DNA from 3 places in the Paenibacillus allorhizoplanae genome. Region 1 is predicted to be linked to each of the others. Evidence: predicted binding sites of a transcription regulator. Region 1 holds the regulator's gene; each other region holds the start of a gene.

Region 1 (10,537 bases):
GGACGGTTTCGGTGTTGGTGTGATGTATGGGTTACGTAAAATACGAATACCCCTTATCTCAATTGGAATTATATCGCTTTGGTCTGGTATCATTATTTTTACTTCGATGCAGATCGGCGTTTTGATGTCTTCCTTCATGTCCCCTGGGTTTGCTAAGCGGATAGGGGCGCTCATTTTAATCGGTATTGGCGTTTGGGCTCTTGTTCAAATGAGACAAGGGCAGAAAAACCAAACGCAACAAGAGCAAACAGCTGCAACGGCAGATCAAGCGATGGTTAGCAGCATGCCTTATGGAGAGATTCGCAACTCTGGTTACGTGGAGCCGGTGACGTTCGATACGTTACAGCGGACCAAAGAGATTCTAAGTATTGAGCTGAAACGTTTTGGGCTAGTGATTCAAATTTTACGAACGCCTTCCATAGCGGACGTAGATAAATCAGGCAATATTTCAGCCTCTGAGGCTACTTTGCTCGGCTTAGCGCTGTCTTTGGATGCCTTCGGAGCGGGAATCGGCGCTGCGCTTATTGGCTTCGTGCCGTTACTGACGGCTTCCGTCATTTCAATTTCAAGCGGCTCCTTACTTGCAGTCGGCTTGCGGATTGGTTTCCGATATGCAGAAATGAACTGGATGAAGAAGCTGTCTATTCTCCCAGGCTGTGTACTTATTGTCATGGGACTTTTGAAAATGCTATAGTTCACTCACAATGAACCTTTAGGAGAGAATCGCTTATGAATATCGGCTTAACTGGAGGTATTGCTTGTGGAAAAAGTACGGTTAGCCGCATGCTCGTTAGCCGTGGCGCACTTTTAATCGACGCCGATCAGATCGCTCGTGATGTCGTCGAGCCTGGCAGCCCTGTTCTCGAACAGGTTGCTGCGCATTTTGGACAAGCTGTGATTGGACCCGATGGATCTTTGCAACGTAAGAAGCTTGGTGAAATTATCTTTGGATCGCCTGAAGCGAGAAAGCAGCTAGATGGCTTGTTGCATCCCCCAATTCGGGCAAAGATGCGTGAACAAATGACTTTGTATGAACGGGACTTCCCCACCAAACTGGTGGTGGTCGATGTTCCTTTACTCATAGAATCGAATCTGGTCTCAATGTTTGAGGAGATCATGGTTGTTTACATTCCGCGTCACTTGCAATTGGAGCGCCTGATGCAGCGAGATGGCTTGTCAGCCGAGAATGCTCAGCTTCGACTTGATGCACAGATGTCGATTGAGGAAAAACGAAAGCTAGCCGATATCGTGATTGACAATAGCGGAACTTGGGAAGAAACCAACATGAGGGTGGAGCTGTTCTGGGTAGGGAAGGGATTGGCATGACGTTCTTTCGGAAAAAACGAATGTTTGCTCTTCTGCTTATCGCATTTATCATGATTCTCTTCATGAATAGCGCAATTATAGGTAGAAAGCTATATCCCATCTACTTTCAGCAGGAGATTAAGCAAAGCGCGGCGAAACACAATATAGACCCATTTCTAATTGCAGCTATTATTCGCGTCGAAACGAATTATAAATATCATTTAGAATCAAGCAAAGGGGCATTAGGGCTCATGCAGCTTATGCCTGATACCGCTGACTGGATTGTTGAATCCTCGAATCTAGGGCCTCATACACAAGAAGATTTGCTTCGAGTTGATATTAATATTTATTTAGGGTCATGGTATCTTAATTGGTTAATTAAGCATTATAATGGGAATTTAGTCTATGCCATTGCAGCGTATAATGCAGGTCAAGGTAATGTGAATAAATGGAAAAACGGTAACGTTTGGGACGGTTCTGAAGACAATATTCGTGATATTCCATTTGGTGAAACCCGTCATTATGTGCAGCGTGTTCTTTATTACTATGAGAAGTATACGAAGCTATACACGGACACGGAGCAATGGCAGGGTGCAGATGCTTAAGTTAGCCCCACAAAACAAAGAAGCATTGGACTAGCTCCGAGTGGAGCGCAAAGTCCAATACTTCCTGTTTTGCAGAGTCAAAAGCGTGTGTTATTCAAGATTACTTGAATTGACCTGCTAGAGATTGTTCTGCGATTTGCACCAGGCGACGAGTAATGCTACCACCAATAGATCCAGTTTCACGAGAAGTCATGTTGCCATAGTAGCCATCTTGTGGGATAGCGATACCTAGCTCCTGAGCTACCTCGTACTTCAACTGATCCAAGGCTGCATTAGCTTGTGGAACGACTAAAGTGTTGCTTGAGCTCATGTCTGTTCACCTCCTTGTCGGTTGGTAAATCTATTGTGTGCAGAACTCCAAACTTCAAGACATGTAACATATGGTAAAGATATTCTCAAGTGAGAAAGGAGATGAAAGCGAATGAAATGCCCGTTCTGTGACCATTCTGGTACGAAAGTGCTTGATTCCAGGTCTGCCAATGAGAATAAATCCATTCGTCGGCGCCGTGAATGCGAGAAATGCGCGCGAAGATTCACAACTTTCGAAATGGTAGAAGAAACACCTTTAATTGTGATTAAAAAAGATGGAAGTCGGGAAGAATTTAGTCGAGAGAAAATTTTACGAGGCTTAATTCGTGCTTGTGAAAAAAGACCTGTTTCCATGGAGCGGCTAGAAATGCTTGTCTCCGAAGTCGAAATGCAGCTTCGTACGACGGCACATGCTGAAGTCGATAGCCTTGGCATTGGTGAAATTGTGATGGAGCAATTGTACCCCGTCGATGAAGTGGCCTACATTCGCTTCGCCTCTGTATATAGGCAGTTCAAGGACATTAACATGTTTTTGAAGGAGTTAACGCAAATATTGGGAAAGCATGATGTCGGGCTGCTTCGAGACAAAAAAGCAGCAACTGCATGCTTCTAAGTAAAAGCCGCGTCATCTCATGAATGATTTCATGAGATGACGCGGCTTTATTTGTTTTTGAGCTAATTCGTATGAATCGTTGTTGTGACTACCAGATTGTTCGTAGTTGATGTGGAGGAAGAGGCGGCTGTGAATGATAATGTTTCTAAATTGACAGTGACGCCAATCGTGAGTCCAGTATTAATGACTAAACTGGCAGTTGATAAAGTCGTCAAGTAGCCTAAGAGAAGGGCACCATTTACAAATACGTTGTAATACCCATTGCTTCCAGGAACCGTAAGGCTATTGGCAGGCAGGTTAGCGCCTGTATCGTCTCTAAAGCTTGAGGAAAGAATCGTTGTCACGCCTCCGAGAATGTTCCCTAATACCACATTAGCTGTGAATCGTTTGACAGACGGGGTAAGGGTCGTGGTCGTCGTTGTTGTAATACTTCCTGTAACTACACTAGTCGCTGTCAAGTGGAGGGTAATCAAGTGTTCGCTCATGGTTGTCCTCCTTTCAGGAAGTGAACATATCCTATTCTAGTATTTGTTATATGATATGTTAGAGACAGCTAGTTTGCTTGGGAAAATTTGAGGGTGACACGAATTGATTTGTTTTTTTTCGAAATGTGACAAAAAATAAACAAAAGACAGCGGCAGATGCGCTGTCTTTTGTTGCTTCATCGGAGAAAAGTCAATAACGACGCGCTCTCATGAGCTTTTGAAAAAAAATTATTCTCATGACATCAACCGACTGTATTTTTGAGAGCGATAAGGCATAATTCGGTTATTGAGTGCGTTTGTCCAATTCACTTCGCAGAAAATGAATAAATCGGACGGCTTCATCAGATGTTAATAGGTTGCCGCTGAATGAAAAGGAGAACATGTCCAAAATATCATCATCAGGGAGATGCAAGTTATCGATTAAATGCTTTACGTCTATGCTCATGTTGCCGTCAATTACCATTTTATTCATGAAGCTGATTCCTCCTTTGTCGTACTGCCATTATCGGATGGAGGCGGTAGCTGGCTGACATATTGGACACTAGACAGGATTGCCAATTTAGTCCCTTTAGCTTTGCGTCACCACTTTTCAGCGGTTTTGCCCTTATCATACCGATAACGTCTTATATGAAAACTATATCACAGGTTAGGTTTAACGTGCTATTAATTACATTAATTCGAAGGATGGTTGAAGCATATGTCCGTCAATAGCCCAAAGTCTAGTAAAATTATTCATGAATTGGATATTGTTAAGGTGGCGGAGGCGCTTGGTCTGGATCAAGCTCGTTTACTCGCTTATGTCTATAATCGTCCAGAGGCTATTCACGCTTATGTGCTAGATGAGCCAACTGCTCCTTCGGATCCTTCCTAAATGTAAAAAAGCACCGCAACATGGAAGTTGCAGTGCCTAATGCATGGTATTACACCATGATTTTACAAATATCGTTCGTGAATTCAACTGGATCCTGCAGCGGCAGACCTTCGATAAGAAGAGCCTGATTGTACAAGAGTGCTGTATACAGGTTCAATTTCTCTTTATCCTTTTCAAAAGCATCCTTCAAGGAAGCGAACACGTCATGATTGACGTTGATTTCTAATACTTTCTCTGCCTTAACATTCGGATTGTTTGGCATCGCGTTCAAGATTTTTTCCATTTCGATGGTGACATCACCATCTGTAGATAAGCATACCGGATGCTTTCTTAGACGCTTGGAAGCTTTAACGCTTGTCACTTTACCAGCCAATAAGCCATTCATGTAGTCGAATAGATCTTGATTTTCTTTTTTATCAGACTCAGAATCGTTGGCGTTATCCTCTACATCAATACCAAGATCCCCGCTTGAAACCGATCTGAATTCCTTCTCTTTGTAGGTCATAATCATTTTGATTGCGAACTCATCAATATCATCTGTGAAGTATAAAATCTCATAGCCTTTGTCAGTTACAAGCTCCGTTTGCGGAAGCTTATCGATTCTTTCCATCGACTCACCGGAAGCATAGTAAATGTACTTCTGATCTTCTGGCATTCTAGCTACATACTCGTCCAACGTAACAAGCTGTTTCTCCTTGGAGGAAGAGAACATTAAAAGATCCTGCAAAAGCTCCTTATGCGTGCCGTAGTCGCTGTAAACACCGAATTTAAGCTGTCTGCCGAAGGACTTGTAGAATTGCTCATATTTCTCTCTCTCGTCCTTCAGGAGGCTTTGAAGAGAGCCTTTGATTTTGCTAGAGATATTCTTCGCAATTAATTTAAGCTGACGATCGTGCTGCAGCATCTCACGGGAGATGTTAAGTGATAAACTTTCGGAATCAACCATCCCTTTGACGAAGCTGAAATAGTCAGGAAGCAGGTCCGCACATTTATTCATAATGAGAACGCCGTTTGCGTAAAGCTCGAGGCCTTTCTCGTATTCTTTGGAATAGTAGTCATAAGGCATGTTTTCAGGGATAAAGAGGATCGCTTGGTAGACTACCGCGCCATCTGCACTCACATGAATATGCTTAAGCGGCTTGTCGAAGCCGTAGTGTTTCTCATGGTAGAACTTCTCGTAATCTTCAGGAGTAAGTTCGCTTTTGTTTTTGCGCCAGATTGGCACCATGCTGTTCACGTGCTGCTCTTCTTGATAGTCCTCGAATTCACTCTCGCTGCCTTCTTTGAGTCGCTTGCCCGTGATGTCCATTTTAATAGGATAACGGATGAAATCTGAATATTTCTTGATGATCGCTTTCAAGCGGTACTCGTCCAAGTATTCGTCGTAGTTATCATCTTCGGTATTCGCTTTAATGGAAAGAACAATCTCCGTACCAATTGAATCCTTCTCGGCTGGTGCAATCGTGTACCCGTCTGCGCCATCGGATTCCCATTTATAAGCTGTGTCGCTGCCAAGGGCTTTACTCGTTACTGCGATGTGATCAGCGACCATGAACGCGGAGTAGAAGCCTACCCCGAATTGGCCAATAATGTTGTGGCCATCTTTAGCTTCGTTCTCTTTCTTGAAAGCAAGAGATCCGCTCTTCGCGATAATCCCCAAGTTGTTCTCAAGATCTTCTTTCGTCATCCCGATACCTGTATCGCGAATCGTTAAGATGCGATTGTCTTTATCGGCTGTAATTTTGATGAAGTAGCTATCTTTGTCAAAAACGAGCGAGTCGTCTGTAAGTGCCTTGTAGTAAATTTTGTCAATCGCATCGCTGGAGTTGGAGATAAGCTCTCTTAGAAAGATTTCACGTTGTGTGTAAATCGAATTGATCATCATTTCCAAAAGACGCTTGGATTCGGCTTGAAACTGTTTCTTTTCCACGGATAGATCTCCTTTCGATATGTAGCAAGGATTATATAATTAGCACTCGCACGCTGTGAGTGCTATACACTAACTTTATATCATCCCTGAAATTTAATGTCAATTGGCAAGGAGAGAAATTATGTGAAGTTGCGGGTAGTAGAGGGCGCGAAGGGAATGCCTGAGTGCAAGTCTTCAAGTCCTCAACTCATCTTGCGCAGTCAACAATGCAAAAGAGCACTTTTGGAATAGGTTTCCTCTCCGAAATTGGAAATTGATGCAAAAAGGCATCAATTTGGTGTGATTTGAGGAGATTCTCTTGAAATTCGTGAAAAAGGTTGCCTATTTGCACGCATTTGCCAATTTCGACCATAAATTAGTGAAAAAGGTTGTATAATTGCATTTTTGAGAGAGTGAGGTGGGAGAGAAAGTGGAGAAAGAGAGAGCAATTCGCCAGCTTACTCCACATGTGCTCGCCATCCACTACACTCCACCCGCCACAGACAAGCACCGGACTCCTCATACTACAGACCAGCTACCGCACTTCGCCATCCACTACACTCCACCCGCCACAGACCAGCTATCCACTCTTCCCCACCACCAATCCCCACTTAACACACTACATCATGCGTATATGATCCCTTTTTACTAACTCATAACGAAGCACATGTTTGCCTTCAGCTCCTTTGTGCGGGATGAACCAACCTTTGTCGCAGAGTGATTGGAGCACTCGAACGGTTGAGCGGTAGTTGATATCTAGATGTGTTCGAACATCAATTGGACGGAGTGGCCCAGCGAGCGTATAAGCAAGCCTAATAATTTCCCGTTCCATCACATTGTCTAGACTGACAGGTGATGTGATAGCCTGAAATCGACTAATCAACATGCGAAGCAGCGTGATGCATAGGTCAGGGCGATTCGCGACGTCATCATATGAAAATGAAATCACCTGATACCCCATCGCTGTCAAAAAGGTTTCCCTGTTCAGCTCATTGCAGTATTTCTGCCTGTCCATGTCTCGCACGTGCGGGCCGTATCCTTTGACCTCGATGATCAATTTCACAAATCTCGTCAGCCAGGCGAAGTCGCAGAAATACGAACGTCCACGCCAATCCAATACTTCGAATTCTGGGTGTAACTCATCGAAATTTCCTCGGAGGTCCCACCAGACTCTCTGACAGAATAGTTTTTCCGCCTCCTGATGCCCACGTTCTAAGCGGCCTCTGCGTTCTCTGGTTCTGCGGTCAAGATGGTTTTGAATCCATACAGCATGCATTTCCTCGAAATTCATATGAGCTTTCCCTCCTTTAAAATGAGAAAAACGCCCCTGTTCCACTCATGAAAAATGGACAGGGACGTTCTTCGCCTCTTGCAAATAAGTATAAAGGAAATCCCTGATTTCACGAGGGAACATTTTCGACATTTCTCCGCCTTATATGATAAAATGTGACATATTGGAGGGATGTCACATGGATATTAGACGAATTTTAGGTCTTCCTGAGTTGTTAGATGTCAAAAAAGTCGCATGTGTTCAACCTCACCCTGATGACAATGAAGTTGGGGCGGCAGGAACTTTATATGAACTTGCAAAGCGCGGTTGTGAAATCGTTTACATTACCGTTACGGATGGAAGTGGCTGTGGTTCAACTGGCGAGGTAGAACCAGAAGCGATCGCAGCGATTCGCCGTGCAGAGCGGTTGGCCGCTGGGGATATTTTGGGTGTGACCAAGCATATTGCGCTTGATTACCCGGACATGGGCAGTTATACCGAAGAGGAACTGCTAGCCAAGTTGATTCCGATTATCCGCGAAGAGAAGCCGGATTTGCTGATGACCGTAGATCCTTGGATGCCATATGAGGCTCATCCGGACCATATCAAGACTGGGAAAGCTGTAGCTTCGGCCATGCTCTTCTCGTCAAATGAGATCCTATTCCCTGGATCCAAACCACATGATGTCCCGCAAATCGCGTTCTATGCGACGTCTCATCCGAACACCTTCATTGATGTATCGGCCCATTGGGAAACGAAAATCGCGTCCATCCTTGCCCATAAGAGCCAATTTGACAACGTTAATTGGCCCTTGGTTAAGGGGTATTTTGACTATCAAGGTGTTCAATTGTACTCCAAGTTGAAGCAAGACCCCGATGCCAAAGGATATGCGGAAGCTTTTAAATTACTTACGTCCCACCAACTGCACTTCTTTCCATCCGCACTATACAGCTAACAGCTACATATGACGAAGGAGGCAAGTCCAATGATTTCATTATCAAAAAAAAACTCGCCTACAGCTCGAATCAAATTGGACTTAGCATCTTATGGCAAGCGTTTAGCGCCATTGCTATTTTTTATTACGTTACGGTGTTGAATGTTTCCGGCACTTCGATTTCCATCGAAATGATCATTTACGGTATCCTGAATGCCTTGTTCAATTTGGCTGCTGGGTATGTGAGTAATCGTACGAAAACACGCTTCGGCAGACGTATTCCGTATATTTTGTTTGGAAGTCTACCGTTTGGTGTGCTATTCTTCTTCCTCTTTAATCCTCCTTCGGGCAGCACGACGATGTTGTTAATTTACTTTTTCACACGTTCTTCTTCGATTTGATCTACTCGTTCATTGGACTTAACACAGGTTCGTTATTTCCGGAGATGTATCAAACCAAGAAGGATCGTTATCATTGCCGATGCTTATTCTTGTGATCGCCTACATGTGCCTGCAAAATATCAGTCCTCCCGAGAAGAAGCTAGAGGCGCGAACAGTTAGGAACTCAGAAAGCTATGAAACATATACAGATTTGGTGAGGCTCCCCTGATGGTCGACGTATGGTAAAGGTTCCAACCTGCAGGCTGGAGCTTCATTCCTGCCGCGGCGATGCTCATGGACGGCGACGGGTTGTATCCTAGCTTGGACGCGGAAGTGTGTACGATATAGCCTACTAAGATGGGGAGCAAGGGTACAGTGCTGGACCGCACGTTGTGCAATTGCCTCGTTGTGATAGATTGGCCACGGAAGTGACCTAAATGAACGAGAAGAGCCTCCCGGAATGGGAGGCTCTTCTGTGTTCTAGGGTAGGCTAATTGCCTCAAGTCGGTGTCCGATCGCTGAACAGTAATACCCTCCTCCAACGTTTAACTGTAAAACATACAGTTAATTTTAGCGCTTTTCCGCTATTTCCCCGATTAACTGTAGAACATACAGTTAATTCAGCAGGTTGTATCTATGCGGCGTGCAATGGGAGAAATTAACTGTAGGAAATACAGCTATTGCCCAAAAGCAGCCGCTTTCGGCGAAATTAACGACATAAAATCCATCTAATTCAAATTGAATCTATCTAGTTGGTGGTTATGCAAACCTTAGAGACTGATCCACATCTTGCACACAACTCATCAAGTAGATAACGCGCTAGCACCTAGCACCTCGGCTATTTCCCCGACGCCTCACGAATATCGGTGCTCTCCAGAATCGCTTTCGGATATCCGTCTCGCGCGACGGCGATCATGGCACGACCAATTTGCTCGGAGTCAATAACGGCATTTGGAAACCATTTCTGTAGGAGAGGAAAAATTGGGCGCAAGATGACAATGAAGGTCTGGTATAGTTTGGTTTTGGATTTGACGCCATTCTTCGGCAGAATCGCGCCAGGACGGAACATGAAGGCTGACTTGAACGGCAGTTTGAGGAGCGCATTTTCCGTTTTGCCTTTGACACGTGCCCACATGCTGCTGCCTTGCTCTGTGCTATCGGTGCTCGCACCGGTCACATAGACAAAGGTCATCTTGGGCTGGATTTTGACTAGGGTGTTCGCAATATTCATGGTCAGATCGTAGGTGATCGCATGATACTTCTCTTCGCTCATACCTACAGATGAAACGCCGAGGCAGAAGAAACAAGCATCGATACTTGAAAGCTCATCCGTTAATGGGGATAGATCGGTGATATCCTTGAGGACATGCTCATGGAATTTTGATTGCGTCTGATGTGTAGCGCTTCGACCGATCGAAACGACGTTGTTAACCTGTGGATCGAGCAAACATTCACGTAATACGCTTTGTCCAACCATCCCCGTTGCTCCAAAGATGAGAATGTTCATAGAGAGAGCCACCTTTCACAAAATTATTAAGAGCGTAGAACAGTTAGGAGACAAAATATAGTGTCTTCATTTGTGATGCTAGTATCATACTAAACTTGTGTTCTACTCGTATAGTTACACGTGTTGGTCTATGACGTCCGTTCATAGGCGATGAAGCTTGCGATAGGAAGACGGTGTCACATGCATGCGTTTTTTGAATACACGGCTCAAATAAAATTCGTTCTCAAAGCCGCATTGCCCAGCGATCTGCTGCAAGGTCATCTCACTATCCAGCAAGAGCTGCTGTACCTTCTGCAGACGTAACGTGGTTAAGTAATCGATCGGCAGCATGCCGGTCGATTTTTTGAAT
Region 2 (10,537 bases), on a different contig from region 1:
TAATTCCCACTGTTAAATCCAAAGCAGCAAGTAACGTGTAATTCCTGCTTATTCCACTCGACGGGATTGAAACTAGCATGCAAAGTACTCAGAAGGTGAAAATGATGAAAGCTCGCTACGATTGGAAAAGTACTAAACGTTGGTTCAAATTCAAATATTTACTTCTTTTACGTGCCAAGGGCGGTCCTTCCATGGTAGCAAGAGGCTTTTCGATTGGTCTATTCGTTGAGATGTTTACATTACCGACTGCAGGGTTTGCGTTTGTTCTTATCTTTCCATTGGTTTACCTACTGAGAGCGAACTTGCCTGCGGCTTTAATTGGCTTTGTGTTCGGTAAAGTCATCTATATACCTTTTTCCATTCTTAATAAGCAGGTTGGGGAATATTTAGTGCCGAAGCATTTTAAGATCTATCTGATCCACCATCTACCGCATCTCCTCTCTAATATTATTCGTAGCGGTTTGGATTTAATTGTCGGTGGGATGGTCGTTGGTCTTTTCCTTGGTATTATTGCTTATTTCCCAGTCGTGCTTCTGCTCAAGTACCACACGAATCGCCGTAAAGAAAAACGTAGAATACGTAAAGATCAGTTAGCTCCTGGTGAATCAAAAGAATAGGTAATAAATTAGCGCTTGACGAATTCTCGTCAAGCGTTGTATATTTACTTTAGTGGTTAAAAGCATAAAAGCGTAGAAGCGAACAAGCGTTGAAGTGTGTCAGTGAACTGATAATCAATTATCCCATAATAAATGAAATAGGAGCGTGGATCACATGATCGCAATTACATCAAACAAAACTTCGGATGAGCGTATTCAGGAAATTGTGCAATTTATCGAGAAGCAAGGGGTTCAAGCGCATGTTTCCAAAGGTGAGGATCGTACAGTAATTGGGATCATTGGTCAAGCGGATCCGAAATTAGCGGAACAGCTTCGCCAAATGTCTGGCGTTGAGCAAGTTGTGAAAATCTCGAAGTCTTACAAGCTGGCTAGTCGTGATTTCCATCCTGCTGATACGGTTATTTCTATTAAAGGCGTTGAAATCGGCGGTGAACAACTTGTCGTCATGGGTGGCCCTTGCGCAGTTGAAACGCCAGAGCAGATCGATGAGATTGCTCGCTTAGTGAAAGCAGCTGGCGGGCAGGTACTCCGCGGCGGTGCTTTTAAACCAAGAACAGGTCCATACAGCTTCCAAGGTGTTGGTGTGGAAGGTCTGATCATGATGGCTGAAGCGGGTAAGAAACATGGTCTACTTACGATTACAGAAGTCATGACACCGGAGTACGTTGATGTTTGTGCGGAATACGCGGACATTCTGCAAGTAGGTACGCGTAATATGCAAAACTTTGATCTACTTCGCAAATTAGGAACGATTCAAACGCCAGTTTTACTTAAACGTGGATTCAGCTCGACGTATGATGAATTCTTGAATGCTGCTGAGTACATTCTTGCTGGCGGTAATCCGAACGTTATGCTTTGTGAGCGCGGAATCCGTACATTCGAAACCTACACACGAAATACGTTAGATTTATCAGCAATCCCAGTACTTAAATCGTTGAGTCACTTGCCGGTTATCTCAGATCCAAGTCATGGAACAGGACGCAGAGAGTTGGTAGTTCCAATGACGAAAGCATCTGTTGCAGCAGGAGCGGACGGATTAATCATCGAAATGCATACAGATCCGGACAATTCAATGACAGGAGACGGCGTACAATCGTTGTTCCCAGATCAATTTGCCCACTTGCTATCTGATCTTGAGAAGCTTGCTCCATTACTTGGTAAGAAGTTTGATACGAAGAAAGAAGCCATTTTGGCGTAATATACGGTTTTCATAGGGGGGGTTCTTCAGAAATGGAGAAACCTTTTTCCTATTTTTGTATACATGGTGAAAATTGTGTGTAAGTGTAAGAATAGCTTACACTCCTTTAAAAAATACCTGACATAAGTATTGACTGTGTTAGAGGAATCGCTATATAATATGTGAAAGAAAACAAGCAAAAGTTGAACATTAATCATGCAAAGTACGTTGAATGTACGGAAATGGGAGGGTTTTTTAAATGTCAGTTCAAAACGTGTTGAACCTTATCAAGGAAAAAAATATTGAGTGGGTAGATTTTCGTTTCGTTGGTCTTTCCGGTAAAGCGCAGCATATCTCTTTGCCTTCTACAGAAGTAGATGAAGAAACATTCGTAAATGGCGTAGCTTTTGACGGTTCATCCATCCCAGGATTCCGTGGTATTGAACAATCTGACATGGTAATGATGCCAGATACGGAAACTGCTTATGTGGATCCTTTCACAGCACACCCAACACTAGTAATTATGAGCAACATCCATACACCTGAAGGCGATCGTTATGACCGTGATCCACGTAGCATCGCTCAAAAGGCTGAAGAATATTTGCAAACAACTGGCGTAGGTACAACTGCATACTTCGCTCCTGAATCCGAATTCTTCATCTTTGATGATGTTCGTTTCGAGAACGGTATGAACAAATCCTACTTCGAAGTTGATTCCGAAGAAGCTGGTTGGAACACAGGCCGTAAAGAAGAAGGCGGTAACCTTGCATATAAAGTTCCAGTTAAAGGCGGTTACGTTCCAGTAGCTCCAATCGATTCCCAACAAGATATCCGTTCTGAAATGTGTAATAAGCTTGCTGACGCAGGTCTTCGCATTGAGCGTCATCACCATGAAGTGGCAACAGCTGGTCAAGCTGAAATCAACTTCCGTTTTGACACATTGACTAAAACAGCAGACAACCTGCTTAAATACAAGTACATCGTTGCTAACACAGCGAGAGAATACGGTAAAGTAGCTACATTCATGCCGAAACCACTATTTGGTGACAACGGTAGCGGAATGCACGTTCATATGTCCATTTTCAACGAAGGTAACCCTTTGTTCTATGAAAAAGGCTCATATGCTAACCTTTCCGAAATGGCTATCAACTACATCGGTGGTATCCTGTATCACGCACCAGCGTTGATCGCGATCACGAACCCAAGTACAAACTCCTTCAAACGTCTAGTTCCTGGTTACGAAGCTCCGGTAAACCTTGTATTCTCCAAAGGTAACCGTTCCGCAGCAGTTCGTATTCCAATCGCAGCTGTGACACCTAAGGGTTGTCGTATTGAGTTCCGTACACCAGACAGCACAGCTAACCCATACCTTGCTTTCGCAGCAATGTTGATGGCTGGTCTTGACGGTATCAAAAAGAAAATCGATCCGCGTGCTCTTGGATACGGTCCTTTCGATACTAACATCTATGAAATGTCAGATGCTGAGAAAGCTGAGATCCGCAGCGTTCCTGGTACATTAGACGAAGCTTTGGATGCTCTTGCAGCTGATTCCGACTTCTTGCTTGAAGGCGGCGTATTCACACAAGATTTCATCGATAACTACATCGACTTGAAACGTGGCGAAGCAAAACAAGTTGCAATCCGTATTCACCCACACGAGTACAACCTTTACTTCGATTGCTAATCTTTAGCACTTATACGATATGATAATAGGAACTGCCCCTTCATAGGACGCTATGGAGGAGCAGTTTTCTTTTTAAAGGAAGGATGAATTAACGATGAAAATTGCGATTGTTGCAGGAAGCAATCATGGAGCTGCTACGAGTACAAGACTTGCCACATATATTCAGCATTTGGCAACACAAGATCAACATGAAGTAACACTAATAGATTTATACAAGACGCCGTTACCTTTCTATACACCTGAAGATGATGGAAAGGATCATCAAGCACTTGGAGCGTTTAAACAGGCAATGTTGTCCGCCGATGCCATTGTCTTGGCAACGCCTGAGTATCATAGTGGAATGTCCGGTGTGCTCAAAAATGCGCTGGATCATGTTGGACAGGATCATTTCCATAACAAAGCTGTGCTATCCGTCAGCTCCTCAGGCGGAGCGGTAGCTGTCAGCTCGCTGACACAGATGCAGACGACCGTCCGCAATCTACATGGGATTAACAGTCCGGAGTGGATTTCGATTGGTGGCGATCAACGCAAGAGCTTCCGCGAAGACGCCCTCTTCGAAGACATTCATCCAGATGTCGATAAGCGAGTGCGACGTGTTGTAGGATCCTTCCTACAGCTAGCTGAGCAGCTCGTGGGAGCAGCGAAATTATAACGTTTCGCACCCATGTGAATACAAATTCAGGTAACCAAGTCACTAGACTTGGTTATTTGTATTTCTACATACTTTTGACATATTTATATGGTACAGTATGGAAAAAATGAACGGTGGGGAGATCATGGGAGTCCAGTGGACCAGCAAGGAAGTTGTTCATCTTTTACTGCGTGCGGGATTTGGTGTGGCGAAGGAAGAAGTTGCAACTTGCTTGGCGCTTGGACGGGAAGAAACAGTTCGGCGCTTAGTAACGGGTGAAGCATTGATCGACAAGGCTCCGAAGCTAGCCTCCTTTGACCAGTTTCATGCGGACGGGAAGAAAGCTTTGGATCCGCTCTTGCTAGTAGATCAACAGATGTACTGGCTTTATCGGATGGTGAACTCACCTACGCCGCTCATCGAGAAGATGACGTTGTTTTGGCATGGACATTTCGCGACGGCGAACTATAAAGTGAAAGATGCGTCGCTCATGGTGAAGCAAAATGAACTGTTCCGTCAATATGCATTGGGGAATTTCAAAGAGCTGCTCATCGAAATCGGCAAAGACCCTGCCATGATGATTTGGCTGGATGTGAATCAGAATAAGAAGGGGAAGCCGAATGAGAATTACGCCCGTGAGGTGATGGAGCTATTCACACTTGGCATCGGACACTACACCGAAATGGATGTGAAGGAATCTGCGCGGGCTTTTACAGGCTGGACGTACAATAAAAATGATCATAAGGTCAACTACAATGCCAAACAGCACGATAACGATGCCAAGACATTGCTCGGGGAAAGCGGCAAATTAGATGCAGACGATGTGATTGATATCTTATTTCATCAACAAGCATTGCCAACGTTTCTAGCGACGAAGTTGTTGAACTATTTTGCATCAGACACACCGTCCGATCGTTGGATTCAGACCATAGCTGGATTACTTACACAGAAGAATACGGTGGGGGAAGTGCTTCAGGCACTATTCCTTTCCGATGAGTTCTACGCGGAAACCAATCGGATGTCGCTAATTAAAACACCAGCAGATTATGTAGCGGGTATCCTGAAATGCTGCGAGCTCTCCGTCGCCAAGGGGCATGCCCAAGCGATGCGAAAGATGGGGCAGGAACTATTCGTCCCTCCCGATGTTGCAGGCTGGAGAGGTGGCGCCTCTTGGCTCACAACGAACTGTTTGTTAGCAAGGTACCAGTTCGCTGAGGGAATCGCGAAGCAAATGAACGGACAACAGCTGAACACGTCAGCGTTCAAACCGAATCAAGTGGAGTCACCTATGGAGTGGGCAAAGCTCTATGCAGAGCTCATGGGCATCTCGGACTTATCCGAACAAACACAGGCGAGCTTGCGTGCTTACGCAGATGACACCATTGTACATACAACCCAAACAAAACAAAAACTAACCGGCTTACGAGGTCTCCTACAGCTTGTTTTGATTAGTCCTGAAGCTCAGATGAAATAGGGGGGAAACGTGTGAAATTAACGAGAAGAGATTTTCTGATCAAAGGAACGGCGTTATTCGCAACCCTCGGGCTTGGCGGTGCACTTTTCACGGAAACAGGTAAATCACTATGGACCGGGAGCTCCGAACCTAGCGTAGAAGACCCAGTGTTGGTTGTTGTGCAGTTAAGCGGCGGCAATGACGGGATCAATACATTGATTCCCTACGGACAGGGCCTCTATTATGATTCACGGCCTACGCTTGCTTATGAACAGAAGGAAGTACTAGCGCTCGATTCTCACGTGGGCCTACATCCTAGTCTTACAGGATTAGCAGCGTTGTATAAATTAGGAAAAATGGCTATTATACAAGGAGTTGGATATCCGGAGCCTAATCATTCACACTTTCGCTCTATGGAAATTTGGCAAACCGCAGAGCCTGCGAAAATGAGTCGCAGCGGTTGGTTGGCACGGTATGCGGAAGCTTCGTTACAGAAGAATCCCAATCCTCTCAAAGTGATTCAAATTGGCGGATCAGGCAGCAAAGCCTTCGCCTCTGATCAATCAAGCTTTCCAGTGATTCAATCCCTGGAGTCCTATCATGTATTCGATCCTAAGACAGCGTTGATGGACAAGAATAGAATAACCAAAGCGTTCTTGGATATGTATGGAGCATCGAATCCGCCCAACCAATTGCGGGTCATTTCTGCTCGTGGATCGGAAGCCTATAAGAGTGTTGAGGCGATCCAATCGCTTGCTGCCACGTATACGAAGAAAATTGAGTATCCCAATACGAATTTTTCGAGGGACTTACAGCTTGTAACAAAGCTGCTGGCTGGAAAGTCAGGGACGCGGCTCTTTAATGTAGAAGTAGGTGGATTCGACGATCATGCGGATGAGAAGCTACAGCATGCACAAATGTTGACGCAGGTCGATGAAGGGTTAACTGCGTTCTATCAGGATTTGCAGGCACAGGGGCTGCAGGATCGCGTCGCTGTCATGGTGTTCTCCGAGTTTGGACGTCGTGTTAAAGAGAACGGCAGCGGTGGAACCGACCACGGAACAGCGGCACCGATGTTTGTCATTGGCGGCAAGGTGAAGGGCGGTCTATACGGCGCCTATCCAAGCTTGAGTAACTTAGATAATGGAGATTTGAAATATGAAGTTGATTTCCGTTCTGTATATAGTACGCTAATTGACTCGTGGTTAAATGGAGACACAGCAACAGTACTAGGTAAAACGTATGAAAATTTAAAGTTTATATAACTCGCAGGAGGTGCACGGTTGGAACTAGCGGCAATTTCAGATCATATGGCGGAGGGTTTGCAAATTCTCTTCGTTGGCTATAATCCGAGTATTCGATCAGGGGAAACCGGGCATCATTATGCGAATCCGAGTAATCGATTCTATCGCATTTTGTTGCAGGCGGGATTAACGCCAAGGCTTTACAAGCCGCAAGAGGATGGTGATCTGCTTGAAATCGGTTATGGCTTCACGAATATCGTGGCACGCCCTTCTTTGACAGCAGCAGAAATTACGGCAGACGAGTATCGTGAGGGCAGACGCATTCTGAAAGCGAAAATTGAGACCTACCGACCCAAGGTTGTTTGCTTCGTGGGGAAGGGTGTCTATGAGCAGTATAGCGGCCGAAGAGGCATCTCCTGGGGCAGTCAACCGCAGCCGATGGTAGAAGGTGTAATTGATTATGTGTGTCCGTCTTCTAGTGGACTTGTGCGAATGAAGCTGGAAGATATGGTAGCGATTTATCGAGGAATTCTGACAAGTCTCGTATAGCTTGTTTGAGGTTTTACTTGATGCTTGCACAGAATATTGCTATCATAGCCATAATACAAAACGCAAAGGTGTGGTCACTCATGGGAAACAGGGCCTATAACTTTAACGCAGGGCCTGCGGCTTTACCTCTCGAAGTACTTCAGAGAGCACAAGAAGAGTTTGTTGATTTTAAAGGCATTGGCATGTCCATTATGGAAATTTCTCACCGTAGTTCGGAATATGAGCAAGTGCACAATGAAACACAAGCGTTATTGAAGCGTATTTTTGGTATTCCAGATGGGTACCAAATTCTCTTTTTGACAGGTGGAGCGAGCTCTCAGTTCTCCATGATCCCTATGAATTTCTTGAAGGCAGGCAAGGTTGGCAGCTATGTGCTGACAGGCGCTTGGGCCGAGAAGGCTGTGCAAGAAGCAGCACTATTCGGAGAAGTTTCGCTTGCGGCTAGTTCGAAAGAACAGAAATTTATGAAAATTCCTGCATTGAGTGACATTAACTTAGATCCGAATTCAGCTTACCTGCACATCACGTCCAATGAGACGATTGAAGGTGCGCAATTCCAAAGCTTTCCGGAAACAGGCAACATTCCTCTGATCGGTGATATGTCCAGTGATATCTTGAGCCGCCCAGTCGACGTTTCGAAATTCAGCATGATCTATGCGGGAGCACAGAAGAACCTTGGACCATCTGGTGTGACCGTTGCGATTATTAAAGACGATCTACTCGTTGATCTGCCAAAAACAATCCCAACGATGATGCGTTATGAAACGCATAGCAAAAACAATTCCTTGTATAACACACCGCCAGCATACTCCATTTATATGGTGAATCTGGTGTTGAAATGGATTGAAGAGCAAGGCGGATTGACGGTTATTCAGAAGAATAATGTAGAAAAATCAGGCCTTATTTATAGCGCAATTGATAGCAGCAATGGCTTCTACCGTGGACCGGTAGATCTAGGAAGCCGTTCTGCGATGAATATTACATTCCGCTTGCAAGATGAAGAGCTGGAGAAGAAGTTCATTAAAGAAACCGAGCAGCAAGGGTTCGTTGGATTGAAAGGTCATCGCAGTGTCGGTGGTTTACGTGCTTCCACGTATAACGCAGTTCCTTACGCATCATGTAAAGCACTCGCTGATTTCATGACAGATTTCCAACAACGCAACAGCTAGGAAAATGAATTAAGCTATTCATGGCACCCTCGTGTGCGCGTGAATAGCTTTTTTTGTGCTGAGGCATGTAGTTTCGACCGAGGGGTTTAAAAGCCTGTAGAGGGTCACTGAGCAGGTTTAAAAGCGGTAATTAGAAGATGAGTTTGGACTAGATCTAGTAGAGGAGGAATGTCCTAGTCATTTCGACATATCCGAAAAAATCAAGTAAAAAATGAAAATATTTTTTCTAAACCCATCGAGCCACGCCCCGTCTAGGATTACGTGTTTTGGAATTGTAAATAGGTCGTTTTGCTCGTTGACAAACACAATATATTGATATAAATTTGAATCTATCAACTAGATGTCGTGATAAAAAGCGCATTGCGAGATTGCTAGTAGAAGGCCCAAATCGAGCCGGAAATCAAGTGAAACCGCAGGTTTCAAGCTTTTTTGACCGTTTACGGAGTCGTGAAACAAATGCAGATTCTGTCGATTAATGGGTAGATGAACTCGCGAATGACAGACGATAGAATTGGTATCTTTACTACATATAGGTTACCCGCAAGCGAAGACACAAGATAGAGAGAATTGAGAATGATAGGAGACGGAAGCTATATGTTGATTGCTTACGATTCGAAGACTGGAAATGTTCGCCGTTTTATTGCGAAGCTCCAGATGCCCGCGGTACAAATTGAGGAAGCGATGACAATGGACGAGCCATTCGTACTCGTGACGTATACAACTGGTTTTGGACAAATTCCTCCCAAGGTAGCTTCTTTCCTAGAAAGTAATTCCTCTCGTCTTCAAGGCGTTGCAGCAAGCGGTAATCGCAACTGGGGAGACGGCTTCGCCAAAAGCGCAGATACGATCTCAGCACTTTATGATGTTCCCGTATTAACCAAATTTGAATTATCCGGCACGAAAAATGATGTAGAACGATTTGTTCAGGGGGTACAAGCAATTGCGGCACATTGAACTTAATAATGAATTAATGCAACGTGGTACGGATGGTTTTTTTCAATTAGAGAAGGATAAAGAAGCTGTTAAGGTGTTCATAGAAGAAGTCCACAGCCGAAGCCTCACATTCCCCGATACCTCTTCGAAGGTTCGTTATATGATCGACAATAACTTCTACGAGAACGTTTATGACAAATACACCGAAGATGAAGTTAACAGCGTGTATCAAGTGGCACATGACAATCAATTCGAGTTCGCATCGTATATGGCAGCTTCGAAATTTTATACAGATTACGCTTTACGCAGTGACGATAAGACGTTATACCTCGAGCATTTCCCTGATCGCGTAGCGATCGTAGCCCTGTACTTGGGTCGCGGAAACGCAGAGACAGCACGCGTGCTGGCCCTATCCATGATGGAGCAGCGCTTGCAGCCAGCGACACCTACGTTCTTGAACGCAGGCAAGAGCCGTCGTGGCGAATTAGTATCGTGCTTCTTGTTAGAAATGGATGATTCCTTGAACTCCATCAACTATGTATTAGCAACTTGTATGCAGTTGTCCAAAATTGGCGGCGGTGTTGCCGTGAACCTATCGAAGCTTCGTGGGCGCGGTGAAACGATTAAAGGTGTTGAAGGCGCGGCGAAAGGAATTATTCCTGTTCTTAAGCTAATGGAGGATGCGTTCTCCTATGCGGATCAAATGGGTCAACGCAAGGGCTCAGGCGCGGCGTATTACAACATTTTCGGCTGGGACGTTATGGAGTTCCTAGATAGTAAGAAAATTAATGCGGATGAGAAATCCCGTTTGAAAACTCTTTCGATTGGACTTATTGTACCTAATAAGTTTTATAAGTTGGCTGAGGAGAACAAGCCTCTACATATTTTCGCTCCTTACACGGTTCTGCAAGCCTATGGCAAGCATATGGATGATCTGGACATGGATGAGATGTATGATGAACTCTTAGCGAACCCGAAAGTAAAGAAGAAAGTCATCATGAATGCACGTGATATGCTGACCAAAATTGCGACTACTCAACTGGAATCCGGTTACCCATATATGATGAATCGTACGAATGC
Region 3 (10,537 bases), on a different contig from region 1:
CGCGCAGACGGCTTTCCAAGCCGATGCCGAGGCGCTGCAGCTGTTCCAGGAACAGCGCGCGCTTCCGCGCGTTGGTGCCGAAGCTGAGCCCGCGCTTCTTGCCGCGGGCATACGCCATGGCGAGATTCTCCTCGATGGTCATACGAGGAGCCGTCCCTGCCATGGGGTCTTGAAAGACGCGGCCGATCCACTGGCTGCGCTTGTATTCAGGCAGATGGTGAATAACTTCACCATTGATAGCGACCTCGCCGGCGTCAGGGGTCATGACACCGGAAATGATGTTCATCAGCGTCGATTTACCGGCGCCGTTACTGCCGATGACCGTGACGAAGTCACCGGGCTTGAGGGTTAGGTTGATACCGATGAGCGCAATTTTCTCGTCGGCAGAACCAGGGTTAAAGAGTTTGGAAACGTTCGAGAGCTGCAGCATTAGCGCTCACCTCCTTTGTTCATTTGCAGCGCGAGCTCGAGGAGCTCAGCAGAGCGCTTCTTCGCATTCGCTTTTTGTTTGATCGCTCGCTGCACGGAAGGGAGAACGAGCGCGATAATGACGATAATCGCGGTAATTAACTTCAAGTCAGACGCTTTCAGCCAGTCGACTCGAAGCGCCAATGCGACAACGATTCGGTACACGATGGAACCGAGTACAGCAGCGAGTGTCGCTTGGAAAACGGAGCGAGCCCCAAAAATCGCTTCCCCAATAATAACGGAAGCTAGTCCGACCACGATCATCCCGATACCCATCGAGATGTCCGCAAAGCCTGATTGCTGCGCAATAAGTGCACCGGATAAAGCCACTAATCCATTTGACAAGCTCAAGCCTAGAATCGTGGTCCGGTCCGTATTGGCACCGAAGCTGCGAATCATGCGTGCGTTGTCCCCAGTTGCACGGAGGGCAAGACCCAGATCGGTATGCAGGAACGCATCGAGCAACAATTTGAATACAATCACAATGATCAAAACAACGGTAATTGGTGACATGGAAGTAAACAACGTATCTACGCCAAGAAGCGAAATGTTCGGCTTGCCCATGATACGCATATTAATTGAATACAAGGCAATCATCATGAGAATCCCGGACAGAAGCCCATTAATTTTACCCTTCGTATGAAGCAGTCCTGTACAAGCGCCAGCCACAAGTCCACCTGCAAAAGCGGCTAAACAAGCAAGAAGCGGTGAATAGCCATTCGCAATCAGAATCGCAGCAATGGCACCGCCTGTTGTAAAGCTACCGTCCACGGTTAGATCAGGGAAATCAAGAATACGAAACGTAACATAAACACCTAGCGCCATCAACGCATAGAGAAGTCCTAGCTCGACGGCACCAGTCATTGAATCCATCATCATTATTCCTCCTAACTTTGAAAAAAAGAGGTGAACGAAAGTGACGTTCACCCCTTTAGTGTCTGAATACTTTACTGAATAATGTTTTTCTCTTTATCTTTTACTGCGGCTTTCATTGCATCCGTTACTTCGATGCCTTGTGCTTTAGCAGCCTTTAGGTTTAGGATGAGATCCATTTTGTCAGGCACGGTAACTTTCATGTCGGCTGGTTTTTTACCATTTTTCAAAATGTCGACAGCCATTTGACCTACTTGGTAACCATGATCATAGTATTTGAAACCAACTGTTGCGAAGGCACCTTTTTCAACGGTATCGCGGTCACTGGAGAAGAATGGGATCTTCTTTTCGTTCGCGATTTGAATGATACCATCCACACCACTAACAACCGTGTTATCAAGCGTAATCAAGAATGCGTCTACACGTCCAACAAGAGATTGTGCTGCTTGTTTAACTTCTGATGTGTTCGTAACAGGTGCTTTAATGAGCTTGATCCCATGCTTGGTTAAAGATTGCTCAGCATTTTTGGCCATAATGACAGCGTTTGGTTCTCCTTCATTCAGGACAAGACCAACTGTCTTAATCTTCGGCATATTAGCTGCAACGAAGTCCATCAATTGGGCAATGGCCATTGGATTCGTATCGGAAGCTCCGGATACATTACCGCCTGGCTTGTCCACGTTGGTTACGATTTTAGCTGCAAGAGGGTCTGTAACAGCTGCGAAAAGAATTGGAGCCTTCTTCACTTGCTGCACGACTGCTTGTGCGGATGGCGTTGCAATACCAAGTACAAGATCGTTGTCTGCGGAAGCAATTTTTTGAGCGATGGATAAGTTATTGGGTTGATCACCTTGTGCGTTGTTAAAGTCCACTTTCAAGTTCGTGCCTTCTACGATGCCTGCATCTTTAAGTGCTGCAAGGAAGCCTTGGCGTGTTGCATCCAAGGATGGATGTTCAACAATTTGTGAAATCGCAATCTTGTAAGTCTTGGATGCGGCTGCTGTAGCTGCTGGCGTTGTTGACGCTGCGCCGCCTGCTACAGGTGTTGGCTCAGCTTTTTGACCACAACCTGCTACTAACATAATAGCTGCGGATAATACGATGGATGTGAGTGCTTTCTTTTTCAACAAAATTACCCCTCTCGAAGTTCCAAGATATTGCTTGGACGCAGTGCTCTCGCACCACTTTAACGCTTTTGTTCAGCAAAGTATGATGGTGCGGAGTGCCCAAGTTCTTTTTATAATTAACCATAGTTTAATTGGCTCATGGGTTTCCGTCAATTGTTTTATCCGAATTTGTGATTTATTTGTAAAGATTTGTCGGGAGGGGAATGAAGAGATGCGAGTGAAGAGATGCGAGTGAAGAGATGCATTAATGAAGAGATGCAAATGAAGAGAAGAGGCTTGTACACAAAAAGGAGGACAGCCTTAGAAGCCAGATGAGATGACTAGGGCTGCCCTTGTGTGGTTGAGGCGTGTGCGCCTTCTAATTGAGGAAGGTTCGTTCAAATTCAGCTTGAAGTTTCTGAGTTGTTGGACCAGGTGAACCAGAACCGATCGATTGGCCGTCTATTTGAAGGATTGGTGTAATTTCTACCGTCGTACCTGTGATAAAAGCTTCATCCGCCTGAAGAAGTTGTTCCGTTGTGAAAGCTTCTTCCTTGACTGGTAGTTGTAAGGCATGCGCAATTCGGAGTACGACAGCACGTGTAATACCATGTAGAATTAAATGATTGGCAGGATGCGTGTAGAGAACCTGATCTTTCACCATCATTAGATTCGAGGCACTGCATTCGGTCACCGTTCCTTCACGATGAAGCACGACTTCTTGTACACCATGATCAAGTGCAGCTTGCTTCGCTAGGACATTTGGCAGCAAATTTAAAGTCTTGAGATCGCACCGTAACCAGCGAATATCAGGTTGTGTAACGGCTTTGATGCCATTCTGAATGGTGGCTAAGGGACGCTTGACCTCAGAGCAATAGGCTAGTAAAACCGGCTCAGCCTGTGTAGGGAAAGGATGCGCGCGAGGAGCCTCTCCACGAGTGATTTGCAAATAAACCGTGCCTTCGATGAGGTTGTTGTGCCCAATGAGCTTGTTTAAAATAGATAGGATTTCTTCACTCGTATGCGGTAAGGGAAGGCGTACTTCACTAGCTGTTCGTTCGAGTCGCTGCATATGTGCTGGGCCTTCATAGATTTGTCCATTGTAGACGCGGAATACTTCGTAAATGCCGTCTCCGAAATAATAGCCGCGATCATCAGGTGAGATTTGAATGACTTGTTTATGTACGAATTCATTTTTATAAAAATACATGTGGGTGCACTCCTTAGGAATAAAATAATTATGGAACATATGTTCTAAATAATACTCTGATGTGGTATCCTACTTATAGGTTAACAAAGGATGAGAGACGCGTCAAAGCTAGTAAATTCGTGACTAGAGTGAATTTGGTTCTTTTGCCAATGGTACATCCATATGTTGTGTAGTATAATTATTTGGCACTACCATATATTGTGAAATAAGGGCTACTAACTCTTGTAGCGACTATCTTAAATGCAGCTGAATATGTAGTCTATTGGGAGGCTTATGGCATGGGGAATGTTTATGAGAGCAAGAAGTTAACGGGATTAAGTGAGAAAATCTTTTTGGATCGCTACGCACTTAAGAACGCAGATACGAGTCATGCGAAGGTGGGGGATACCGTCCTCGTTTTGACCAAGGATGATCCTAAATTCCCAGCAAAAGAGGTTGGCGAAATTATTAGTCGTGAAGGAAATACCGTGAAAGTTCGAACGCGCAGTGGGGAAACCGTGGAATCTGCAGTTGAGAAGCTAACGTTAAATATGGAGAAAACACCGGAAGAAATGTGGGATCGCTTGGCAGGCGCGATGGCTTCGGTTGAGAAGACAGCGGAGAAGCGTCAGGAATGGACAGAGAAGTTCAGATATATTCTGAACGATTGGAAGCTTGTACCTGGGGGCCGTATTGCAGCAGGCGCGGATGCGAGTGATGAATTGACTTTGTTCAATTGCTACGTTATTCCTTCACCGAAGGATAGTCGCGGTGGGATTATGAACACGTTGACCGAAATGACGGAAATTATGTCACGCGGTGGTGGCGTTGGGATCAACCTGTCTTCGCTTCGTCCAAGACGTTCTGTGGTGAAAGGTGTAAATGGATCGTCCAGCGGTGCTGTCTCTTGGGGCGGATTATTTAGTTATACGACAGGCTTGATCGAGCAAGGTGGCAGCCGTCGTGGGGCGTTAATGCTGATGATTAATGATTGGCATCCGGATTTGGAGGATTTCATTACGGTGAAGTCCACCATGGGGCAGATTACGAACGCAAACTTATCCGTGTGTGTCAGCAATGGCTTCATGAAAGCAGTGAAGGAAGATTTGGAGTGGGAACTGGTGTTCCCGGATACGACAGATCCAGAATACAATGAGCTGTGGGATGGTAACTTAGATGCGTGGAAGAAATTAGGCAAGGCGGTTAAGCCTTATCGCACGGTTCGCGCGCGTGATGTTTGGCATTCGATTATTGAGTCGGCATGGAAATCCGCTGAGCCTGGCGTAGTTTTCTTGGAATATTACAATCAGATGTCCAACAGTTGGTACTTCAATCCAATCATTTGCACGAATCCATGTGGGGAACAGGGGCTTCCGGCTTGGGGCGTTTGTAATTTATCGGCGATCAATCTATCGAAGTTCTATGATGCAGAGAAGCACGACGTCGATTGGAAAGAGCTTGCTACCGTCGTGCGCTATTCAACGCGTTTTCTGGATAATGTCATTGACAAAACACCGTATCATTTTGAAGAAAATCGGGTGAATCAGCAAAATGAGCGCCGGGTAGGACTAGGTACGATGGGTCTGGCGGAGCTTATGATTCTTTTGAAAATACGGTACGGCAGCCCTGAATCACTCGAGTTCTTGGACAAGATTTATGGGTTCATGGCGAGAGAAGCGTATCTAGCTTCATCTGAGATTGCAGGCGAGAAGGGATCCTTCCAAGCCTTTATCGAGGATAAATTTATGGAAAGCGGCTTTATGCGCAAAATGACAGAGGTATATCCTGAGGTTGGAGCGGCCATTCATCAGAATGGTATGCGTAACGTGACAGTAATTACCCAAGCGCCAACGGGAAGTACCGGAACGATGGTTGGCACATCGACAGGGATCGAACCCTACTTCGCATTCGAGTACTATCGTCAAAGTCGCCTAGGCTTCGATAAACAGTATGTGCCGATTGCGCAGAATTGGAAAGACGCGAATCCAGATCAAGATCTGCCGGATTATTTCGTTACCTCCATGAGCTTGTCCGCTGAAGACCATATTCGTGCACAAGCAGCTATTCAGACGTGGGTGGATAGCTCCATTTCTAAGACAGCTAACTGTCCAGCTGATTTCACGGTTGAAGAAACGAAACGACTCTATGAATTGGCGTATGATCTGGGCTGTAAAGGCGTAACGATCTACCGCGATGGCAGCCGTGATGTCCAGGTATTAAGCACAAGCTCGGATAAGAAGGAAGAAGTAAAAGTGGAGGCTCAGCCGGAAGTTGCTCCAGTAGCTGTCGCGGCAGAGGCTGTTGTGGAGAAAGAAAGTTTTACTGCCATTTCTGGCAAACTTGCTGTAAATGTGGACGCTAAGACGGAGCAAGGCTTCGATAAGCAATACAAGCGTCGTCCGCAAATTCTGCGTGGCGCTACTTATAAAGTGAATACGCCATTCGGTATGGCGTATATCACGATCAATGATATGAACGGAACGCCGAGTGAGATATTCCTTAACGTAGGAAAAGCTGGCTCCGACGTGTTCGCGATGTCCGAAGCACTTGGCCGCGTGTGCTCCTTGTTCTTGCGTTATGGCGATCACGGTGACAAAGTGAAGCTGCTCGTGAAGCACTTGAAGGGCATTGGCGGCTCCGGCGCCATTGGTTTTGGCAACAACCGCGTCGAGTCGATCGCAGACGCGGTTGCCAAAGCGCTCGAGCAGCACGACGAAGTGATGAGCGAGCCTGACGATGCGCGAAACTACGTGACCGCGACGAGTGAAGTGTTGGATGCAGCGCCGGCGGCTGGCGCAGCGGGTGTTGGCGGGCACGCGGCTCCGAGCGCGACGAGTGTCGCGGCGATGGACTTGTGCACGTCGTGTGGATCGGCTTCGCTGGTGAACAGCGAAGGGTGTAAGAATTGTATCAACTGCGGATATAGCAGATGTAATTGAATAATAGCCAGGGCGGGGGCCCTGGCTGTTTTTGTTGTTGTGAGTTGTAACTTGAAATGTCGGTGACTGGAAGATGAAATGTCGTTGAGTTTGAACACAAATGTCGTCGCCCGAGCCTATATGGCACAGGCTTATGTGTGTTTTTTTTATTTTATAATTTTTTATTATTTTTTTAGAATAGCTTACTTATTAGACGTTTAGTTTCAGAAATACTTAAAATACATTTTTATATAATTTAATGAATAAAGATACAAAAAGAAGCAGACATCTGATGAGTCTCAGTTGTTGTCTGCTTCTTTTTTTTGAATGGGTAGTAATCTATGATGAAGAAAAAACTAATGTACCCCACTTGGGGTCATCGCATCAGCTTGAACTGGAATCTCCGCTATCAAAATATGCCGCGGCTCTGCTTACACCCTCACTTATAACCCAATCTTATTTCCATATCTCAAAAAAACCTTTACATAAACAAAAGAGGAAACGTGGCATTGATGGCGAATGATATTTATCGATAATTAATAAATCTAAATGATTTATTAATTAAATAAAAGAATGAAGCTATTTCCTGTACTTCGAAATCATTGTGAAAATTGAAAACAAGGAGATGACTAACAAGTGAACAAGAAACTGTTAACCCGCTGCTTCACCTGCCTGATGGCCGCGCACCTTGCCGCCGGCTCTCTTCTGCAGCTTAGTAGCCCTGCAGCTGCAGAAAGCGCAGCCGCACTCGAAGCGGTAGCTGGAATCCCCCGCATGCTCATTACTGAAATGGTCCCCGATTCGGGTGGAGACGATGCGCTGGGAGAGGATCCCTACGAGTACCTAGAGGTTTATAACAACAGCGACCAGCCGATCGACTTCAAGGACTATTCTATTTTATACAGGTACCCAGGGGAGCCCGGCCAGGATTTATTCTGGCGGCCTTACACCGATAAACAGATTATCATCCAGCCTAAGCAGGCCATGGTTTTCTGGGCGGTTACGGCGTCAGGGGAGCCCAAGACGGTGGCTGACTTTAATCAGCATTTTCAAACCTCGCTTGTTGAAAATAAAGATATTGTCCGGATTCCCGGTGGTCTTAACAACCTGAGGGAAAGAACCCTCGTGGTAGCTACTAATACAGGAACCGACATTGTACGTGCGAGCTTTAATCCAGGCGTGATCGATACAGCTGCGGATATGAGTATCGAGTACGGCGTTCCAGACGCCGGCAGTCTCGATATGAAGAAGCTCAGCTCCAAGACGTTGCCGGCCTCCCCGGGAACCTTCAACCCGGCTAATGTACCCGCGGAGCCTGTCCTCACTGTGAACGACCCTGTCCCGCCGTCGGTAAAGGATCTTTCAGATCACTCCGGCATTGACCTGATCAAGCCAATTGAGCTGATGGCCGAAGCGGCAGATGATCGTCTTCTTGCGTCCGTTAATCTATACTATAAATCCAACAAGACGACGAATTATAAAATGGTAACCTCGCCTCGCGGCGCCGACGGACGCTTCCGCTACTCGTTGGAGATGATGGAATGGTTCGGGAGCCCGACACTCGACTACTATTTCCAAGCATCCGATACCTTTAACACAACGTCAACGGCTCCGAAAACGATCAGCCTGGCTGGGAATGAGAAAAGCCCTGCGCTGAACGTTCTTGATGGCGATGTTCTGTCTGATGAGCGGGTTCTGATCGGTTCGTCAACCACCGCAGGGTCCATGTCGCTGTCGATCGACGGCCAGCCGGTCAGTCCAACGGAACGAGCCATGGAGAACACGGCTTATTTTGTATTTGAAGCGGACGACATAAATGTAGGGCAGAACGTGACCACCATGGGCAGCGAGACGCTGTACTTGATTCCGTTCCAAACCAATGATTACAAAACCATGGTAGTGCCGGTACGGCCCGATTTGTTCAAGTACGGTCAGGCAAATCCGATTGCACTGCGGGCGGGTTCATCAACCCGACCTTATTATGAGAACCAGCCGGAGCCCGGCCTGGATGATTTCAATATCCGCAATGTCCGGCTTGTTTTGGCGGACGGTACGGTCATCCGCGACCCGAAATATGCGAATCCGGCTACCATATTGGACATGGGAGATAACGGACGCTTCCTTCCGGTTGTGTACTTCAACTTCAAGATTCCCGAGCGCTATTGGGACGGGATCTCCTACCGATGGAACACCGCAGCAGCCGTTGACGGACCTCATCGGGTCGAGGTGACTTTGCCTGACGGCAGCAAGGACACAGCGAGCGTGATGGTAGACAATCAAGGTCCGGTTGTAACTGCGAATATTACGGAAGGCAATACTTACAAAGGGGCTTTTGAGATACAAGCTTCCGCATCGGATGCGGCTTCCTCCGTCAAATCCTTCGAGGTGAGACTGGATGGTAAGCTCATTGAGGTTCCGTACTCCACCTCCTCTGCGGCTCTCACTCCGGGGGAGCATAATCTTGTGCTTAAGGCTGTAGACGCCGGGGGCAAATCGACGGAGAAAACGACCAAGTTTACAACTCCTGTAGAGCTTCCGGGTATGCCGCTCCTAGCGGCGCCGGCGGACGGTGCACAGGATACGGACACGAACGTGAGCCTGCAGGTATCGGTTTCCGATCCGACAGGCGACCCGCTGAACGTGAAGTTCTTTAAAGGGCAAAAGATCAACGCCGCGGACGCGGGAGTGACCGCTTACAAGCATGCGGCTGATGTAGAGCCTCCTCTGACCTTGACGAGTCCGGGAGAAACGCAGCTGACCGCCGAAGAACAAACAGCCGCCGGAGCCTCCGATGACCGTTACGTCACTAATGAATCTACTGAACAGTTTCCTTATCAGCGCTTTGAAGTGGAAGTGAGGGCGGAAACCGGCGTCGGCGATCGTCTCGAGCTAAGTTGGGAAGGGCATTCGCTCAAGGGTCGTAAAGTAGGTTTGTACGCATGGAATTATACTGCGGCAAAGTGGGATTCCCTAGCGTCCACAGTGGCCATTTCCGAGGAAGACTTTAACCTCTCAGCGGCGGTGGACGGCGGCAATTATGCAAGAAACGGCAAAGTCCAAGTCCTGATTCAGGACGAGATTCCGAGACGTGAACAGTACGACTTTACCATTGCCTCTATACCGGACACACAGATCTACGCGGAAATTCAGCCGGAGTATTTTGAGTCCCAAGTCAATTTCCTGCGCGATGCCAAAGAATCGATGAATATTAAATATGTGATGCAAGTGGGGGACATTGTAAACTCCGCAGGCATCAAAGGACAGTGGGAACGTGCGGATAAGTTTATGAAGGTGGTGGAAGACGCCCAAATTCCTTGGGGTTTAGTCGCGGGCAACCATGACGTGTTCGACGGAGGAGCGACGTCAGTGCCGGATTACTCGGAATTCTCGAAGTATTTCGGAGAGAACCGCTTTAAGGATAAGCCTTACTACGGAGAGTCGTACAAAGATAACAAAGGTCACTATGACCTGATATCGGCAAGCGGCAACGATTTTATTTTCGTCTACATGGGCTGGGGCATGAATGATGAGGATATGGACTGGATGAACAGCGTTCTGAAGCAGTATCCGGATCGTAAAGCGGTCATTGTGGTTCATAATTATTTGCAAAATAACGCAACGAGATCCGCAACTGGTAACGAGATTTATCAGAAGGTCGTAGTACCGAATCCGAACGTATGGATGGTCATGAGCGGTCATTTCACCGGAAGTTCGCTACGTACCGACCAGCTAGACGATAATAAGGACGGACAGCCGGATCGCAAAGTGTACCAGATTCTTAATGATTACCAGGGCATTCCAAACGGCGGAAACGGATATTTGAAGCTTCTGCATTTTGATACGAAGACGGATACCGTCTATGTTAATACGTATTCACCGTATTTGGACGATTACAATTATTACGATCCGAGCAAGGACGAGTTTAAGCTTTCGGTGGACCTGAAGCCGATGGTGAAAAGAGTGGCCACCGACGCGATGACGGT

The links. Region 1 encodes NrdR, which represses ribonucleotide reductase genes. Its sites were predicted from a motif close to AACACNATATATNGTGTT; they were not measured.
Region 2: a site for NrdR is predicted at 8,826-8,843, ahead of nrdI (class Ib ribonucleoside-diphosphate reductase assembly flavoprotein NrdI). Genes of this name have one in related genera too.
Region 3: a site for NrdR is predicted at 3,845-3,862, ahead of L6I86_RS23170 (adenosylcobalamin-dependent ribonucleoside-diphosphate reductase). Genes of this name have one in related genera too.

The regions. Positions count from the first base shown of each region.
Region 1 is NZ_CAKMMW010000003.1:198,305-208,841, reverse strand. Features, by position in the region: gene L6I86_RS07235 (MntP/YtaF family protein) at 1-694, shown strand, start outside; gene coaE (dephospho-CoA kinase) at 730-1,326, shown strand; gene L6I86_RS07225 (lytic transglycosylase domain-containing protein) at 1,323-1,910, shown strand; gene L6I86_RS07220 (alpha/beta-type small acid-soluble spore protein) at 2,011-2,220, opposite strand; gene nrdR (transcriptional regulator NrdR) at 2,332-2,832, shown strand; gene L6I86_RS07210 (DUF4183 domain-containing protein) at 2,895-3,317, opposite strand; gene L6I86_RS07205 (hypothetical protein) at 3,601-3,789, opposite strand; cyclic di-GMP riboswitch class I at 3,832-3,930, opposite strand; gene L6I86_RS07200 (hypothetical protein) at 4,015-4,188, shown strand; gene htpG (molecular chaperone HtpG) at 4,238-6,118, opposite strand; gene L6I86_RS07190 (DUF559 domain-containing protein) at 6,717-7,388, opposite strand; gene L6I86_RS07185 (PIG-L deacetylase family protein) at 7,567-8,322, shown strand; gene L6I86_RS07180 (MFS transporter) at 8,271-8,702, shown strand; gene L6I86_RS07175 (NAD-dependent epimerase/dehydratase family protein) at 9,520-10,188, opposite strand; gene L6I86_RS07170 (helix-turn-helix domain-containing protein) at 10,330-10,537, opposite strand, start outside.
Region 2 is NZ_CAKMMW010000011.1:66,882-77,418, reverse strand. Features, by position in the region: gene L6I86_RS18720 (4-hydroxy-3-methylbut-2-enyl diphosphate reductase) at 1-41, shown strand, start outside; gene L6I86_RS18715 (DUF2062 domain-containing protein) at 78-617, shown strand; gene aroF (3-deoxy-7-phosphoheptulonate synthase) at 772-1,815, shown strand; gene glnA (type I glutamate--ammonia ligase) at 2,054-3,478, shown strand; gene L6I86_RS18700 (NADPH-dependent FMN reductase) at 3,573-4,130, shown strand; gene L6I86_RS18695 (DUF1800 domain-containing protein) at 4,255-5,583, shown strand; gene L6I86_RS18690 (DUF1501 domain-containing protein) at 5,595-6,827, shown strand; gene L6I86_RS18685 (mismatch-specific DNA-glycosylase) at 6,873-7,355, shown strand; gene serC (3-phosphoserine/phosphohydroxythreonine transaminase) at 7,436-8,524, shown strand; gene nrdI (class Ib ribonucleoside-diphosphate reductase assembly flavoprotein NrdI) at 9,119-9,478, shown strand; gene nrdE (class 1b ribonucleoside-diphosphate reductase subunit alpha) at 9,465-10,537, shown strand, end outside.
Region 3 is NZ_CAKMMW010000016.1:97,550-108,086, reverse strand. Features, by position in the region: gene L6I86_RS23190 (ABC transporter ATP-binding protein) at 1-430, opposite strand, end outside; gene L6I86_RS23185 (ABC transporter permease) at 430-1,344, opposite strand; gene L6I86_RS23180 (ABC transporter substrate-binding protein) at 1,416-2,468, opposite strand; gene dat (D-amino-acid transaminase) at 2,827-3,657, opposite strand; gene L6I86_RS23170 (adenosylcobalamin-dependent ribonucleoside-diphosphate reductase) at 3,936-6,575, shown strand; gene L6I86_RS23165 (hypothetical protein) at 7,184-7,336, opposite strand; gene L6I86_RS23160 (hypothetical protein) at 8,123-8,329, opposite strand; gene L6I86_RS23155 (FIMAH domain-containing protein) at 8,595-10,537, shown strand, end outside.